3 regions of the Exiguobacterium sp. EF_C8 genome follow, and region 2 is predicted to be linked to each of the others. Evidence: riboswitches for the same ligand, from Rfam matches in the RefSeq annotation. Region 2 holds a riboswitch; each other region holds the start of a gene.

Region 1 (4,408 bases), 1.1 Mb from region 2:
CACCATGCGCTCGATCTTCGAGTCGAGTAGATAGCCATCTTTTTGTTCGAATGCATTTGTCGCTTCCGCATATCGAACGAGTAGTGCATCCAGATCATCTGGCGCTGTCGCCATCAAAAGCTCCAACTGTTGCATCCGAGAACGGATTGCGAGGATCTCTTCAAACGCCGTCCAAAGGACGTCGAGTCCGGTCATTGTCTCGGCATAAGTGGGAAGTTGTTCCAAGTAGCCAATCGTCAAACCGTTCTTTTGATAGATGACTCCACCGTCCGGTTGGTCAAGGCGAGCAAGTAAGCGGAGTAATGTCGTTTTACCACTCCCGTTTCGTCCAATCAGACCGACACGATCGTGTTCGTTTAAGAAGAGGGAAACGTCCGTTAAAATCGTTTCGCCTCCGAATTGTTTTGTCAGATGTTGAATGTCGCAAATCATCATAATAAGTTGATCCTTTCGCGCGCATTAAAAAAGGGAGAGCGCAAATAGCACTCTCCCTAGTGTGTGAAAGATGCGCTTTGCTGTATTTTTCAATCATGAAGTTCTAAAAAAGGGCAGACGGGTGCCTTAGAACGCCATTCCATGAAAAATCGCGCGCAACAGATACAATTGTTCCATTAACCAATGTTTGCACGCAGCAAAGTCCATCATTTCACACCACCTTTCGTTTCAGATACAACCAGTTTACCATTATCTTGTTAATTGCGGAAGTCTGAATTATTTGAACACACCAGCAATCGAGCTGAAGAAGTCACTCAGACCATCAAATAATTTAGCGAAGAATCCTTTTGTCTCCTCGGACGTTGCAAACGCATGGATGTCTTGACCAGCATTTTTCAGTCCACTCTCGATTTGCCCCCAGTTGATGTTCGCTTGCTCCATTTGATTGAATAGATTCGTCAACCGATCCATCTGTGCATCAGACAGTTGGATGTTGTTGTTTTGAATGACTTGGACGATCAGGTTTTCGATCTCGACTTTTGTTTCTGGTTTTTGATTCGCGATTTCGGCCTTGATCTCATTCATCAAATCAGCGACTCTATCTGTCCCGACTGTCTTCCCGACGTCTGATGTGACCGATAATTCTTGCTGTGCTAAATCTTTCCGTTCGTCACTCAGCTTGATTCCGGTCTCAGCCGAAGTTTGATCATAGGCTTTCATGATTCCTGTCAGTGCCGATGTTCCAGTCACTTTATAAGGAGAAGTGATCGTGATGTCGGCATCTTTGACACCTGCCGTGACGAGAGCGTTCAAATACATATCCTTCGTCACCCACGTGATGTTTTCCGTCGCAACGGAAAGTCCGTCACCTTTTTCCGTCAATTCGATCTTAGCGGATGAATACATGTTGCCGCCCTTTTGTGACTGGGGGATGTTTTTCCCGAGGTATTTTTCTTCGTCTGCAGAGGTTGCGATGATCGGTGTGATACCTTCCGGTGCATTGAGACGTGAAAGCACCCAAGCCTTATCTTTTGCGCCGAGTGACTCACCGAGAGTGACGATTGTCTTATCGACGACCTGCTCGGCGGATGCGGCTGTCGGAAGTAATAAAGCAGAAGCGATAACGGCTGACGCCATGATTTTTGTTGGTGTATGCATAATGAAATCCTCCAATTGTAAGTAACAGAATGAATTATAGTATCAGGTACTAAAATTAGTGTACGAGAACGAAAGAAGTTCGGAATCGGTCTGTAGATGGAGACGATATCCGCCTTCTGACACTCCATAGTATAGCGAAAAGAGGACAACTTGACTTCCATTTTCAGCATGCTATAGTGGATTTGAATCGAATAATGACCACTAGGGGAGTCGGTTGACCGACTGAGACGAACGAAGACGTTCGGACCCTTTGAACCTGATTAAGTTCGTACTTACGGAGGGAAGTGGCGTCAAGTCTTGTTCTTCTTGCGCCATGCCCGTGTGTTTCGGGGTGGTGTTTTTTCGTTTCATAAAAACGAGGAGGATGAGATCATGACATTCACACAAGAAATCAAACAAGCAGCACAAGCGTATTGGGACAGTAGTTTTACGCACCCATTCGTTCAAGGAATCGGCGAGGGAACGTTACCGCTCTCGAAATTTCGACATTATGTCATGCAGGATGCGTATTACTTAAAACACTTTGCGAAGATTCAAGCGAAGGCAGCGTCAAAAGCAGATGACTTTGCGACGATCGCGACACTTGCCGAGCACGCGACTTCGACATATGGGGCAGAACTGAGCTTGCATCAATCATTTTTCGAGCCGCTCGGTATCACGGAAGCAGACCTTGAAGCATTTGAACCGGCACCAACGGCATATGCTTACGTCTCACACATGCATCATGCGAGTGAAGGGACGCTTGGTGAGACGATTGCTGCCATCTTGCCATGTTACTGGTTGTATTATGAAGTTGGGCAACAATTGTTGACGTGTACACCGGATGAAAAAATCTATCAGCAATGGATCGACACATATAGTTCGGAATGGTTCGAAAAGGTCGTCTTTGAACAGATTGCACGGCTTGATGCGTTGGCGGAACAAGCAAGCCCGACTGAACGAGAGCGGATGAAACGGCATTTCGTGACGAGCTGTTATTATGAGTTGCTGTTTTGGCATATGGGATGGACGGAAGAAACGTTTACGTCGGTGTACGAGACGATTCCAGCACGGACAGTATCTTCCTAAAAAGTTAAATGGTATAATTAGGTATAACATTTAGCGGAAGTAGGGGTAGAAATGGAAATCATCGTGATCGTACTCGCGATCAGCGCCGCGTATGCCGTGCAACGAATACTGGGTAAAGTCAAAGTAAGATTTATTGGATATATCATTCCAACGTTAATCGTGTTGTCCGGTATATCCGCTACGACTCGAAACTTCAAGGTAGCATATAGCATGGGGAGCTACATTTCTGCTGTTCTTGTCATTGTCGTCTATGCATTACTGACCTATTGGTTATACCGCGTCTACCATCGTGCGAAAGAAGAAGCGGAATATCCGTATCAATCATTAAAAGACCGAGACATCCTTTAAAGGGGTCTCGGTCTTTTGTGTATCATGTTCTCATTTTTTCCAGTTTTTAAAGCCGTCACCGAACTCGAGATACAGTTGATCGGTAAAGACACCGTTCTTAAAGACTGGTACATCAACAGGTAAAGTGCCTTGCGGCTTAAACGTTCCGAAAATCGCTCGGATACCAGCAGGGAGGTTCGGTCCCGCTGATTTCAGATTGCCTGCTTCGGAGTCCGGTCCGTTCGGATCCCCTTTAAAACCATAGACGAGGACGTGTGCCGGTGCGTCCGGTTGAACGGCGACATCGTATGGATTGCGGAGGCTAAGCAAGACGGATGGTATATCTGTTTGTTTCGCATACCGGAAGATTGAAGCCGGAATCGCTTGTTCTGGTGCAGTAGGCAGTAGTTTGGCACTCGTATTGACGTTTGAACCGACGATGATGTAATCTGCTGCATCGAGTTGTGCCCGTAGTGTCGGGTTTTGGTCGAGCGGTAGCGTAGTAGCCGAGTAATTCGCTGTCGTTACGTGCCAGTTCCGGTTCTTAGGCAGGGAAGCAATCGTCTTTTTCATGCTGTCCGTTTGATCCGTCGCAGGGGCGATCACAAGAACGTTTGCATTCTTTTTCGGCTTGAAGGGTAACGTCCGCTGATCATTTTTCACGAGTGTGACCGCGGCTTCCGTCATCGCGCGTTCTTTTGCTTTATGTTCGGGACTACCGACGATTTGGTTCGCTTGCGCGAGTTTATCTGCTAAGGATGTCGTATCCGTCGTGCCATTCCATATTCCGCGTTCTGCCTTCAGCGTCAGGATCCGCTCGACCGATTGATCAATCCGTTCCTCTGACAGACGTCCGTCTTTGACTGCCGCAATCACGTCCTTAAAAATCTGGTCGAGTTTTGTGACATCCTGCTCGGAACGAAGAATCGTCGGCATGAGCGCGATGTCGACACCGGCGTCAAATGTTTTCAGAACGGCTTCTGATTCCGTAAAATTGTCGGCGATCGCCTGCATATTCAAAGCATCCGTGATGACGATGCCATCGTAGCCGAGTTTTTCGCGCAGTACGCCCGTGATGACGTCATCCGACAATGTCGCAGGTAAAGGGAAAGTGCCGTTTTTTGACGTGACGACTTCAGACTCGATTTGCGGCATTCCGATGTGTCCTGTCATGATCATATCGATGTCTTCGGCGATGGCTCGCTTGAACGGGACGAGCTCGACTTGTTCCAGCTCCTCCAGGGACCGGTTGACAACCGGCAAGCCATAATGGGAATCGGTCGCGGTATCGCCGTGACCCGGGAAGTGTTTCGCGGTCGCTGCGACGCCTTCAGTTTGAATACCCTTCATCAAAGCGGAACCGAGCGTTCCGACGAGCTCCGGGTCACTTGAGAACGAGCGAACACCGATGACGGGATTT
Region 2 (4,408 bases):
CCGAGGCGCTGAAGAGGATGAGATGGAAAAGACGATGGTCTTATCACCTGTACAAGTTCCAGAAGAATCAAAAGCAGAACCGGGCACACCTGTCGTCACGACCGTTCAACCGAAATCGTCAGAAAAGAAAAAGAAAAAACGCTGGTGGGTCATCCTATTATTACTGGTATTACTCGGTGGAGCGGCTACGACGTTTGCGATGTGGCCGGATCCTACCGTTACGGTACCGTCCGTCGTCAAAACGGATGGAGATGAAGCGGAAACGAAGCTAGAGAAACTCGGATTCGTCGTTGAGACGACAGAACGAAACAGTGATACGGTCGATGAAGGAGACGTGATCAGTCAGACACCGCGTGAAAACGCGCAGGTGAAAAAGGGCTCAACAGTCAATTTGGTCGTCTCAACCGGCAGTGCTCCGGTCGAAGTGCCAGATGTAACGGATGATGTTGAAAAAGAAGCAATTGCGACGTTAAAAGAAGCTGGATTTGCTAAAGTCGAGGTCGAACGTGAGAAATCTGATGAGGTCACGCGAGGTAACGTCATCCGGCAATCAATCTCGGCTGGTACGGAGGTCATCGCGAAAGAACAAACGATTACGATCACCGTCTCGGAAGGGACATCTTCTTTCGAGTTGAAGGATTTGACGAACTTATCGAGTGACGAAGCAAAAGCCTACCTGGACGAAAAAGGGCTCGACGGAACGTTCGAGCAAGAATTTTCTAGCGACGTGAAACTCGATCAAGTTATCCGTCAATTCCCACAAGCAGGGGCTCAAGTCGAACCGAATGACTCCGTGACTGTCTTTATCTCAAAAGGTGAGGAAGAAAAGACAGTGACAGCGACATTCCCTGAAAAGGTCGTCTATGATGCGGTCAGCGAGAATGAGGACGAGGAACCGCCGAAACAAGTCATCCGGATTGAGACGGAAGATGCAAAAGGGAAGCGGACCGTCATCGAGGAATCGATTGATCAAGATGAGACATTCGACGTGCCGGTGACGATCGATCCGGGAGAAGAAGGAAAGATTACGATTTATAAAGATGATACCGTGTATCGTTCAAAAACCATCACGTACAATCAGGCAAAGGACGCACAATGAATATGATGAAAAAGGAGTGCATAGGATGACGGAACAACGCATCGAAGAGAATCGAGAAGGAACGATCATACGCCTGCAGGGCGGCTTTTATGATGTCATGACACCAGAAGGAGAGGTTCGTTCACGGGCAAGAGGAAATTTCCGGAAACGCGGCATCAGTCCAGTCGTCGGAGACGAAGTCGTGCTTCATATCGAAAGTGAGACGGGATATATTCTCGAAGTGAAGGAGCGAGACAACTTTTTAGTACGCCCTCCTGTCGCGAATATCGATCAAGCGTTGCTTGTCGTCTCGGCCGCAGAACCTGATTTTTCAGCGCACTTGCTCGATCGTTTCCTCGTCTTGATCGAAGCGAAGGAAATCCAACCCGTCATCCTGTTAACGAAGATGGACTTGCTTGATGATGTCAAAGGTCCTGCAGTTAGAGAGGCAATTGCCGCTTACCGGAAGATTGGTTATACGGTCATCGAGACATCAAGTGAGACATTGACAGGTGTTGAACAAGTCCGTCCGTTACTGGCCGGGAAAACGAGCGTTCTTGCCGGACAATCCGGTGTTGGGAAAAGTTCGCTCTTGAACGCACTTGAACCAACACTCGACTTAGAGACGAGTGCGATTTCGAAATCACTCGGACGTGGGCGGCATACGACACGACACGTCACGTTGATGCCACTTGCCGAAGGCTTGATTGCTGATACACCAGGGTTCTCGAACCTTGATTTTCCGTATGATATGGAAATCGAGGATGTACGGTGGAGTTTTCCTGAATTCGTGGCTGTACAGGACGAATGTAAGTATCGAGGATGTTTGCACTTGAATGAACCCGGATGTGCCGTCAAGGAAGCCGTCGAAGCACAAGAAATCATGTCCTCTCGTTATGAGAACTATGGTATGTTTATAGACGAAATCAAGAATCGAGCCCGGAGGTATTGAAGATGATTAAAATTGCACCATCTATCTTATCAGCAGATTTTGCGAATCTTGAGCGTGATGTCAAGGCAGTCGAGGCAGCAGGCGCGGACTATATCCATTTCGATGTCATGGATGGTCAGTTCGTACCGAATATCTCGTTTGGACTACCTGTGCTCAGCAGTTTACGTCAAAAGACGGATATGGTCCTTGATGTCCATTTAATGATTGACCAGCCAGAACGTTTCGTTGAAGATTTCGTTAAGGCAGGGGCAGATATCGTGACGTTCCACGTCGAAGCGACGAACCACGTCCATCGTGTTTTACAACAAATCAAGCTAGCTGGTGCAAAAGCAGGGGTCGTCTTGAATCCTCACACGCCATTATCAACGATTGAACACGTCCTTGAGGATGTCGATATGGTCTTATTGATGACGGTCAATCCGGGCTTTGGTGGACAAGCCTTCATCGAGAGTGTCATGCCAAAACTCGCATCACTTGCACAAATGAAAGCAGATCGTGATCTGACATTTGAAATCGAGATTGATGGTGGCGTCAACCCGGAAACAGCAAAACTTTGCATCGAAAACGGTGCGAACGTTCTTGTCGCGGGATCAGCAATCTACAATGCACCAGATTATGCGGAAGCGATCACTAGCATTCGTCAAGGGGCTGCCGTATAATAAGAACGAGAAAACGAAATATGATGACCGCAAGGGGTGTCGCTTGAAAAGCGGCTGAGAGGAGTCTTTTAGACTTTAACCCTTCGAACCTGTTCCGTTCAAACGGACGTAGGGATGTGGCGCACGCAGGCAGTACGGCGTTCGTCGTACTGCCTTTTTGCGTCCTCTCGTACAATGAAGGAGGAAATAGCATGAAACGGTTACAAATGATGATGGAAATTGCCATCTTCGCAAGTCTCGGGGTCGTCTTTGATTTACTGATTCCATTTAAAATGCCACAAGGCGGTTCAATCAGCTTAGCGATGTTACCGATCTTTGTCATGGCATTTCGCCACGGTGTCATCGGGGGTGTCGTCACAGGAGCGCTTGTTGGTACGATCCAACTGATGTTCGCCCCACAAGTCTTGACGATCGTCCAACCATTACTCGATTACACGATTGCATACGGTGTCGTCGGACTGAGCGGTCTGTTCGCGCGTCAGGTTAGACAAGCTGCACGTAACGGACAAAAGAAACGTTTGATGGCGTTCGTTCTCCTTGCAACACTATTAGGCGCAGGACTCCGTTATATCTGTCATGTCATCAGCGGAATCGTGTTCTTCGCGAAATATGCAGAAGGTCCAGTCGTGCCATATTCATTAGTTTATAACGCGACATACATGGTACCATCTTATGTTTTATGCGGTGTCGTCGCGGGTCTCCTCTTTACAACTGCGCCACGTTTACTACGTTATTCAGCACGAGGCGTCTGAGATGCGGGCGATTCTCGTGTGCGCCGGTCCTCAAGAAGAAGTGCCGGATTTACGGACGTTTTGTCAGCCAGGTGACTTTATCGTCGGTGTCGACGGTGGTGTTCAGACGATTGAATTGTTTGGGCTGACATGCGACCTGACGATTGGTGATTTTGATTCGCTTGGTTATGTACCTGAAGGGGCAATCGTTCATCCGGCCGAGAAAGATGAAACGGATCTCGAACTGGCACTTCGTACAGTTTCAGAGAAGAAACAGTTTGAGGATACCTTCATTATCGGGGCGACAGGTGGGCGGCTCGACATGACCGTCCAAAATGTATATCTATTGAAGCGATACCCAGAGGCACGACTCGTGACGAAACGAGAAGAGGTACGATACTTGGCTGAGGGAACGTATGCAGTCGAAGCCGAAAGCTATTATTATCTTTCGTTCATTCCACTTGTGCCGTCAATCTTGAGTTTAGCTGGAGTCAAATATCCACTTGATATGCATCCTGTTCCGGTCGGAGGTTCCTTGACCGTCAGTAATGAATGGAGTACGTCAGAAGCGAAGGTAGAGCTCCATCAAGGAGAACTATTGATGATGCGGACGCTTAAGGAATAGAACAATCATACAAAAAGAGGCCGTGGATGACTCCGCGGCCTCTTTTTAGATGAAATTATTCTTCGAGTTGAGAAGGGGCGACACGGATGTCGCTTTGAGCGGATAGATGTTTTCCTTTGACGAAGAGATGATAACTTCCCCACATGACAAGGAAGAAAGGAACACCGATGTATAGAGCGATTCGTTGATCCGCTTGAAACGCAAGACTGACGAGGACGACGACGTTAAGTGTCAACGAAATCAGGGGTAACACCGGATAGAGTGGTGTCTTAAATTTCAGTTCGGATAGATCGTGTCCGTTTCGGACGAACTGACGACGAAACGCGAGCTGCGAAGCGGAGATCGAAATCCAGCCGACTTGAG
Region 3 (4,408 bases), 850 kb from region 2:
TGGCAGTCAGGATGCGGGTTGCGAGCAATACTTCGTAACTTGGAGCAAAACTACTGGCAAGGTTCAGTAAGACCCAAGCGAGTAACAGACGTAGGATCAGGCGACGCCGTTCCAGGTGACCGGTCAGCGACATTACAATCGGTGTACCAATCGCAAAGGAGATGGCAAATGCCGAGACGAGCGTACCGGCTGTTGCGATCGTGATATTAAGAGCTGAGGAGATTTCAGCGAGGATCCCGACGATGACGAATTCGCTTGTTCCGAGAACGAACGTCAGGAGCGACAACGTGGCGATCAACAGCCAATCGCGTCGACTTAAACGAGTAGTAGGTGACATGGATGATTCCTCAATTCTAGCGCTTGCGCGCGAAACTATGAGTAACAGGATAGCATGAAACGATTTCTTCGGGTATCGCAAAGCGAGATTTCGGGAAAAGAACCATTATTCGAAATAGCGTGTGAATTTCCAGGCTTGCTGTTTTTTGCGTATACTACAGAAGAGGACTACTGACAAAGGAGTGGAAACGATGCAAGCGACAGTGACATGGAACAAACAGATGGGGTTTAGTGGACAGACGGAATCAGGGCATCATCTTGCGATGGATGCAGCACCGGAGAACGGTGGCGAAAATCAAGCACCACGACCGACTGAACTGCTGCTACATGCCGTTGCCGGCTGTACTGGAATCGACATCGTCTCGATTTTAGAGAAGATGCGCTTGACGATTACTCATTTCGAAATGGATATCGAAGGGGAACGGTCAGAGGATCATCCGCGGCGCTTTACGTCGATCTCGATTCATTACCGGCTTGAAGGTGATCTCCCGGAAGATAAGGTCCGTCGCGCCATCTCGTTATCAAAAGACAAATATTGTTCGGTCTCGCAATCCTTGAACGCTGAGATTTCCGTCTATTATTCCATCAATGGTGTCCGGAGCGAGGATTCTTTGTGAAGAAAGTAGCACTGATCGGTTGCCTGTTGCTTGCAGGGTGTGCGCAGGAGACGACGGAACCAACGAAACCATCACAACCAGCAAAGAAGCAACCGACGGAGGCGAAGAAATCAAAGCCTGAGCCGACAAAGGAAGAACAGCAACAAGCACGATTAAAGCAGCAACTTGAAGCGATGTCGACGTCAGAAAAGATCGATCAATTGCTCTATATCGGAGTTGCCGGAACGGAACTTTCAGCAGCTGACCGGAAATTGTTGCAGACGCATGCGATCGGTGGGGTCTTACTGCTTGGTGGGAATATTACGTCAGAAGATCAACTCTTGACGTTCACGCGTGCCATTCAAGAAACGAACCAAAAACCGTATGTTTTCGTCGGGGTTGATGAAGAGGGCGGACGGGTCAGCCAGGTACCGGATCAACGATTACGTCTCCCGACGAGTCAACGGATGGCGCAAGGTGCAGATGCTGCAAAAATGGAAGATGTCGGACGTACGCTCGGTCACCTGTCACGATTTTATGGGTTCAACATGGACTTCGCACCGGTCCTTGACGTCAATAGCAATCCGAACAATCCAATCATCGGCGACCGTGCGTTAAGTGCTGATCCGAAGACCGTCGCGACTCTCGGTACGGCCCTGATGCATGGGATGCAAGAGACGGGAACGATTCCGGTCGTCAAACATTTTCCCGGTCACGGCAATACGAGTGTCGATTCCCATGTCGGTTTGCCGAGAGTGACAGCATCAAAGGAAGAACTGAAGCGAACGGAACTGTTACCGTTCCAAGAAGCGATTCAAGAGGGCGCCGAGATGGTGATGGTCGCCCATATTCTCTATCCCGCGTATGACGATCAAAATCCATCTTCGCTCTCGAAGCCGATCTTGACTGACCTCTTGCGTCAACAACTCGGATTCAAGGGTGTCATCATCACGGATGACCTTGTCATGGGGGCGATCACGAAACGATATGGTCTTGCGGAAGCGGCACGTCAGGCACTTGTCAATGGAGCTGATATGGCGATGTTTTCGGAAGCAGGTGCCTATCCGAAGGTCCACACCGAAGTGATGCAAGCGGTTAAAGAAAAAACGTTGTCGTCAGAGATGCTCGATGCTAAAGTGATGCGGATCTTAAAGCTGAAGCAGACCTATGCCGACAGCCAGAAGCAACAGCGACCGACGAAATCGGAGCTTGTTCAGCAAGTGGAAGCGCTCAACTAGGACTAGCGAAGCAAAGCGACTCATGCTAGACTAATGGGGCAAGCCAATTAAACACGAAAAGACACTAGGGGAGTCTCGCAGCAGACTGAGACGGAAGTATCCGGACCCTTTGAACCTGATCTAGTTCGTACTAGCGGAGGGAAGTGGCTCGAAACCTTAGATATCCTTAGCGCTTCAGCGCATTTTCGGACCACTCCCTTCAACATCGGGAGTGGTCCTTTTTCGTATGGAAAGGAAGAACATGATGCGTCTACATCTGATTTCGACGGGATCCATCAATCCACGCGATGGAGTGGAAACCTTTCAATCGCTTCAACCATATACGGATCAGCTTCATCTTCGAGAACCAAATTTGTCGGCAACAGAATTGTTAGATCTGATTGACGCGCTCCTTGCAAAAGGGTATTCGTCTGATCAATTAACCGTTCACGACCGGGTCGACGTCGCCCATGTCGCTGGCATCGGTGTGCAATTGACGCGACGTTCCTTACGTGTCTGCGATGTTCGGCGACACTTTCCGAATCTCATCATCGGGAAATCCGTCCACTCTCTGGCAGAAGCACTTGCAGCGGAAGCGGAAGGAGCCGACCGACTGCTGTACGGTCATATTTATCCGACAGCGTCGAAACCAAACGTGCCACCGCGAGGGATCGATGCCTTGAAGCAAGTTGTCACTTTCACGACGAAACCAGTCATCGCAATCGGCGGGATCACTCCTGATCGCATTCCTGAGATCGCAGCGACCGGTGCAAGCGGAATCGCCGTCTTATCCGGTATTCTCGGTCAAGCGGACCCGCATGCTGCCATTCAGCGTTATCAGGGGGTACGGGTATGACGGATCACATCATCATCGGTGGTGGAGTCATCGGTTTGACGCTTGCTTACAGTCTCGCTTGTCAGAACGAATCCGTTCTTGTCCTTGATCGCGGAACATGCGGACAAGGGACGAGTCGGGCGGCTGCCGGGATGCTTGCGACGAACATCGAGCTGAGAGAAGAATTGCATACGCTTGCCGCGCGAAGTCGCCGTCTGTATCCGTTACTTGCGCGACGCCTCACGCGCGAGACCGGGATCGATTGTGGCTACCGGGAACAACCATTTTTATTGAAACGAAATGGGCAAGAATACTTATTTCCATCGGTCGGTCAAATCGATCCGCGACGACTAACGACTGCATTGATGCATGTCTTACGAAATCGTGGGGTACCAATCGAAGAACAGGTGGACGTCACGCGAATCGAGGAGAGTAATGATTTCATTAGGGTTGAGTCGAACACGGGAACGTGGACGGGACGAACGGTGACGGTTGCTGCCGGACGCGGGTCCCAAGCCTTGCTCGATACAGCTGGCATTTCGATTGCGACATATGGGGTCAAAGGGGAGTGTCTCGCAGTCCGTCTCGCGGGTCAGCCGTTACGCTCGATCCTGTTTGATGATGCCGTCTACCTCGTACCGAAAGCGGACGGACGGATATTGATCGGTGCGACCGAACTACCGCACGACGAGACGATCGGTGTTAGTGTCGCAGGAGTCACGTCACTGCTTCAAGCAGCAGAGCGTCTCTATCCACCGATCCGTGATGCTGTCATCGAAGAAGTCTGGTCAGGCGTACGACCACAAACAGAGTCCGGCTTGCCATATATCGGAGTCGCCGATTCATCCCGTCGGATCTTTATAGCGACGGGGCATCATCGGCATGGCATATTACTCGCACCGGCGACAGCGGAAGTTTTGGCAAACACATTACGGTTGATCCTAAAGGAGGAAGTCCGATGAACATTACGATTAACGGCAACGACCACACCATTGAACAGATTGAGACGATTGAGGATATGCTCACGCAACTTGGCTTAGGGGAAAAACTCGTCATCGTCGAACAGAACCGACAGATCATCGACCGCGGAGCTTACGATCAAACGGTCGTTCGGAACAATGACATATTCGAAATCGTTCATTTCGTAGGAGGAGGATAAAGATGTTGAAAATTGGAGAAAAGACATTCGAATCACGGTTATTACTCGGAACGGGGAAATATACGGATGCTACGGTACAGCAGGAGGCCATCGATGCGTCCGCTTCACAAATCTTGACGTTCGCTGTCCGGCGGCTCGATCTCTTCGACAAACAACAATCGAATTTCTTGGAGTCGCTTGATTTAACGAAGTACGATTTACTACCGAACACGGCTGGTGCGAAGACAGCGGAAGAAGCGGTTCGGCTAGCAAAGCTTGCGCGGGC

What was found. A riboswitch is a leader RNA that binds a small molecule or an ion and turns the genes downstream of it on or off. The one in region 2 is predicted to bind thiamine pyrophosphate.
Region 1: another riboswitch for thiamine pyrophosphate. It lies ahead of tenA (thiaminase II); the one in region 2 lies ahead of thiT (energy-coupled thiamine transporter ThiT).
Region 3: another riboswitch for thiamine pyrophosphate. It lies ahead of ACY2IG_RS06300 (thiamine phosphate synthase); the one in region 2 lies ahead of thiT (energy-coupled thiamine transporter ThiT).

The regions. Positions count from the first base shown of each region.
Region 1 covers NZ_CM143264.1:988,116-992,523, forward strand. The annotation lists gene abc-f (ribosomal protection-like ABC-F family protein) at 1-435, opposite strand, end outside; gene ACY2IG_RS05110 (DUF1002 domain-containing protein) at 712-1,593, opposite strand; TPP riboswitch at 1,787-1,893, shown strand; gene tenA (thiaminase II) at 1,966-2,661, shown strand; gene ACY2IG_RS05120 (hypothetical protein) at 2,713-3,009, shown strand; gene ACY2IG_RS05125 (glycoside hydrolase family 3 protein) at 3,040-4,408, opposite strand, start outside.
Region 2 covers NZ_CM143264.1:2,070,966-2,075,373, reverse strand. The annotation lists gene pknB (Stk1 family PASTA domain-containing Ser/Thr kinase) at 1-1,099, shown strand, start outside; gene rsgA (ribosome small subunit-dependent GTPase A) at 1,125-2,030, shown strand; gene rpe (ribulose-phosphate 3-epimerase) at 2,033-2,689, shown strand; TPP riboswitch at 2,712-2,821, shown strand; gene thiT (energy-coupled thiamine transporter ThiT) at 2,881-3,441, shown strand; gene ACY2IG_RS11165 (thiamine diphosphokinase) at 3,443-4,045, shown strand; gene ACY2IG_RS11160 (amino acid permease) at 4,101-4,408, opposite strand, start outside.
Region 3 covers NZ_CM143264.1:1,220,098-1,224,505, forward strand. The annotation lists gene ACY2IG_RS06285 (MFS transporter) at 1-337, opposite strand, end outside; gene ACY2IG_RS06290 (OsmC family protein) at 528-953, shown strand; gene nagZ (beta-N-acetylhexosaminidase) at 950-2,170, shown strand; TPP riboswitch at 2,227-2,329, shown strand; gene ACY2IG_RS06300 (thiamine phosphate synthase) at 2,412-3,005, shown strand; gene ACY2IG_RS06305 (FAD-dependent oxidoreductase) at 3,002-3,946, shown strand; gene thiS (sulfur carrier protein ThiS) at 3,943-4,143, shown strand; gene ACY2IG_RS06315 (thiazole synthase) at 4,146-4,408, shown strand, end outside.